2 regions of the Rossellomorea sp. NS-SX7 genome follow, and region 1 is predicted to be linked to the other one. Evidence: predicted binding sites of a transcription regulator. Region 1 holds the regulator's gene; the other holds the start of a gene.
The links. Region 1 encodes Rex, which represses fermentation and respiration genes when NADH is low (regulators of the CRP and FNR family bind a similar motif). Its sites were predicted from a motif close to TTGTGAAATATTTCACAA; they were not measured.

Region 1 (2,474 bases):
GGATCAGCGAAATGAATACCATCATTTCCATGTAAATCTTAAGTGGGTCTGTCAGACGAAAAGCATTCATCGTAAGCTCTTTCGCTTCATCTGCATGCTGCAGATATCGAATCAGCGGTTCTGCGAGAAAGAAGCTTGCTACAAACGCTAACAAGAAGAAAACGACTACAATCATGAGTCGTTTTTGCAATTCTCCTATATGTTCATACATTGTCATATCTTTTTGAGTTTGACTCATGGCATTCATCCTACTCTACTTAGCACTTTTGTTCTTATCGTCGTCGTCATCTGCTAAGCCTTTTGTTGCGTTTTTAAACTCACGTAATGTATTACCGAAAGCTTTCCCTAATTCAGGCAATTTCTTTGGGCCGAAAACTAGTAAAGCGACAATTAAAATGATTATGAGGCTACCTGGACCTACTGGCATAATGAGACACCTCCTCTTGTACTCTTCTATCATAACGTAAAGCAACAGAATTTTCTATTCCGTTATAATTCCATCTTGTGACATTTCCGTGTCATCTTCAGAATAATGCTTTAAAAAGTAAACCAGTGATTGCAATTCAACCGCAAGATCAATATGATGAACCCGGATATGATCCGGTACCGTCAGCCTTGCCGGCGTAAAATTGAGGATTCCCTTGATTTTTGAAGAGACCAATCTGTCTGTGATGTTTTGAGCAGAAGAAGCCGGCACAGTCAGGATCGCCACTTCGATATTCTGATCCTCAAGCTTTTCTTCCAGGTCATCAAGGTGGAAGACCGGTACATCGCCGACCTGCGTGCCCACTTTTGACTCATCGACCTCGAACGCCATCTCGATCTTCGTATTATTGTTTTTTATAAAATTATAATTAAGGAAGGCAGTTCCCAGATTCCCGACACCAATCAGCACGACCTTTGTCAGTGCATCCTGATCCAGCGTCTTTCTGAAAAACGAGAGTAGATAGTTAACATTATATCCATAACCCTTTTTCCCTAATGCACCGAAATAGGAAAAGTCCCTGCGGATGGTGGCCGAATCAACCTTCACTGCTTCACTTAATTCCTTCGATGACACCCTCTGCTTGCCAGATGAGTATAAATTCTTGATAAAACGGTAATAAAGCGGAAGCCGCTTAGCCGTTGCCTGTGGAATTTTCGTTGTATCCTGATTCATATTGCATTCCCCCACATCTATTCAAAGCCCATTACATTGGTCGTCCACGCATCTGTGAACGCTTCCAAAAATAACAGATAACATTTTTTTCTCGTCCCATACTCATCATACACTATATTCTATCCCATATGTGTGAAGATTAATAGTCATTCATAGACATGTATGATTGCCGTTTTCCTCTCAAATACGGTACACTAGCACTATGAAATAGAGGTGAAACGTCATGATTCTACTACAAGTGAATCAACTTAGCAAAAACTTTGGTGCAGATAATATCTTATCGAACATAAAACTTGAAATACAGACAAGGGACCGGGTCGCACTCGTCGGCCGCAACGGTGCGGGCAAATCAACTCTTTTAAAAATAATTGCAGGACAGTTATCGTACGACGGTGGTGAAATCACGAAGCCTAAAGGCGTATCGATCGGTTACCTCGCCCAAAACACAGGACTCGAATCCGATCTATCGATTTGGGATGAAATGCTGACTGTATTCGAAGGGCTCCGTGCCCAGGAGAAACAGCTGCGTGCTCTTGAGAAAAAGATGGCCGACCCTTCAGTCTACGAAGATGCAGACGTTTATCAGCGTGTGTTAAAAGAATATGATGAGCTTCAAGTAAGCTTCAAAGAATCCGGAGGCTACCAATACGAAGCAGACATCCGGTCCGTTCTCCACGGCTTGAACTTCGCAGATTTTGACTATGAAACGAAAATCTCCACGTTAAGCGGAGGTCAGAAAACCCGCCTTGCACTGGGTAAGCTGCTCTTGACCAAGCCTGATATTCTCATCCTTGATGAACCGACCAACCATCTTGATATCGAGACCCTATCCTGGCTTGAAACCTACCTGCAAAGCTACGAAGGCGCTGTACTGATTGTTTCTCACGACCGTTATTTCCTAGACAGCGTCGTCAATCAAGTGTATGAAATCTCCCGTAAACGGAGTAAGAAATTCGTAGGAAACTACAGTAAATACCTTCAGCAAAAAGCAGAAGACTACGAAAAAGATGTCAAACTCTATGAACGCCAGCAGCAGGAAGTCGCGAAGCTTGAAGATTTCATCCAGCGTAACATCGCCCGTGCCTCAACGACGAAAATGGCACAGAGCCGCCGAAAAAAGCTGGAGCGCATGGATTTGATGGACAGGCCGCTGGGAGATGAAAAATCCGCCTCCTTCTCATTCGGAATCGACCGCCAAAGCGGAAATGATGTACTGAAAGTAAACGATCTTTCAATTGGGTATGAGAAAGATGAAAACATCTCCAGCCATATCGATTTCTCTGTAAAAAAAGGGGACAGCATTGCACTCGTCGGT
Region 2 (2,474 bases), 1.3 Mb from region 1:
AAAAATAAAGGGTTTTATCTGGTAAATGTAGAATGGAAAACAAGTGAAAAATAATAAAAGTAATCGAAGGAGTGAAAAATTGATACTGAGAGAAAGACCCGTCCCCGAAATAATCAAATATAATGAAGCTTCTTTAAAAAGAACACCACCCCTTTCCGATTATCGCCCCAAAATTGAGGAATCCCTTTTAAAAGCATGGGCTGGCTACCATGGTGAATGTAAAGTAGATCGATTGTTAAGCATAATCGACAACAAGGAGATTTATATCATTAATGATCTGTGTCTAAAAGCAGGCAGCACCTATATTCAAATTGATACATTAATTCTCACGAAATATTTAGCTCTGATTCTCGAAATCAAGAATATATCTGGCCATGTTGAATTTTCCCAGGAGTTTGGTCAAATACAGAGAACGCTAAATGGTGAGATAACGGCTTTTCCAAGTCCGATAGCACAGTGTGAAAAATACAGGATTCATTTGATAAACTGGTTAAAGAAGATGAAGCTTCCTGAAATGCCGATAGAGTATTTAGTAGTTTTTACGAATTCTTCATCGCTTCTGACAGCTTCTCCGTTAGACACTGTAGTACTTGAAAAAGTGTTAAGGATTGAAAATTTGCTCCCGAAAATACATCACTTGTTAAAGTTCTTCGATACTCCCCATCTTGAAGACAAAGAATTGAAACGCATTTCAAAAATGCTTCTGAAAGAGCATACACCATTCCCCTTAAAAAAATTCCAGATAGATTTTGTGAAAGGAATACAGTGTACCCGATGTGAAGAGTTTTCTATGATCAGAAAACAGGCTTCCTGGTTTTGTGTAAAATGCAGTTCATTTGATAAAAAAGCTCATGTCCAGGCAATAAATGATTATTTTCTGCTTATGGGTCCCATTATTACAAATCATCAAGCCAGGGAATTCCTGAATATATCATCGGCCCGCCTCGCTCATTATTTACTACAATCCATGTCTTTGGTTCAATTCGGCACAGGGAAGGGGACGACATATTCTTCACCAGAGTAATTTTCCATCTCATTGTTGGGCAAGGGTCCCCCAAAACAAATCCCTTGCCCCAACCCACCCCAACCATATAAACTATACCCAAACAAAACTTTGTGAAAAATGTCACAAAACATTCATGTTCAACACATCACAAACTTCACGAAAGGTTTTATAATAGCCATTAAGTGATAAATAGTAAGTATTAGGATTAACTGGTAGGGGGATTCATGAAATGGTATTAGATAGTGTGATATTAAGTAGAATGCTGACATCCACGACCCTTGCGTTTCATATTATTTTTGCGACGATTGGTGTGGGTGTCCCAATCATGATATCGATTGCTGAGTTTGTGGGGATTAAGCGTAACGATCCTCATTATATTTTATTGGCGAGACGATGGGCGAGAGGGTTTACGATTACCGTGGCCGTGGGGGTTGTTACGGGTACAGCGATCGGGCTGCAGCTGTCCATGTTATGGCCGGCTTTCATGCAGGTGGCCGGGCAGGTAATCGCGCTGCCTTTGTTTATGGAAACATTTGCGTTTTTCTTTGAGGCTATCTTTCTCGGAATTTACTTATATACGTGGGACCGCTTCAAAAATAAGTGGATTCATTGGCTGTTGACGATTCCGGTCATGATCGGGTCTTCGGCTTCAGCTTTGTTCATCACGACAGTGAATGCATTCATGAATACGCCGCAGGGATTTGAGCTCAGCGATGGAAAAGCCATTAATATCGATCCGATTGCAGCCATGCTGAACCCTGCAACACCAACAAAGGTGTTTCATGTATTGACGACAGCATATTTGACTTCGGCTTTAATACTGGCAGGTATTACGGCTTTCGCGATTTTAAAGAAAAAGGGAAGCGAGTATCATCGGAAAGCTCTTCGTCTATCGATGATATCAGCGCTTATTTTTGCGTTTGCGACAGCACTGGCAGGGGATTTATCTGCCAAGTTCCTGGCTGAGTACCAGCCTGAAAAGCTGGCTGCAGCAGAGTGGCATTTTGAAACGGAGAAAAACGCCGATCTGATTCTGTTCGGCACGCTGGATGAAAATAATGAGGTTCATAATGAAATTAGGCTTCCAGGTTTTCTGAGCTTTTTAGCCGGAAGTTCATTCGATCATGAAGTAATTGGATTGAATGAGACACCTGAGGATGAGAGACCTCCATTGTGGATTCATTATTTATTCGATCTGATGGTAATGATCGGATTTTACAGTATCTTCATTTCTGGTTTGTTCATTCTTTTCTGGAAATGGAAGAAATGGAATGAATGGAACAAGCCCCTGCTGTGGGGGATCGTGGCAAGTGGCCCGCTGGCTATGCTGGCAATCGAATTCGGCTGGATCTATGCAGAGGTAGGCCGCCAGCCATGGATTCTGAGAGGATATATGAAGGTTGCGGATGCAGCCACAAAAGCCGATGGTGTCGGCTTGACGTTTGTGATGTTTGTTGCGTTATACGTT

Region 2: a site for Rex is predicted at 1,115-1,132, ahead of ACUXV2_RS06205 (cytochrome ubiquinol oxidase subunit I). Genes of this name have one in related genera too.

What each region holds. Positions count from the first base shown of each region.
Region 1 is NZ_CM128249.1:11,576-14,049, reverse strand. It holds gene tatC (twin-arginine translocase subunit TatC) at 1-238, opposite strand, end outside; gene ACUXV2_RS00095 (twin-arginine translocase TatA/TatE family subunit) at 254-427, opposite strand; gene ACUXV2_RS00090 (redox-sensing transcriptional repressor Rex) at 482-1,159, opposite strand; gene ACUXV2_RS00085 (ABC-F family ATP-binding cassette domain-containing protein) at 1,383-2,474, shown strand, end outside.
Region 2 is NZ_CM128249.1:1,268,911-1,271,384, forward strand. It holds gene ACUXV2_RS06200 (nuclease-related domain-containing protein) at 80-1,024, shown strand; gene ACUXV2_RS06205 (cytochrome ubiquinol oxidase subunit I) at 1,236-2,474, shown strand, end outside.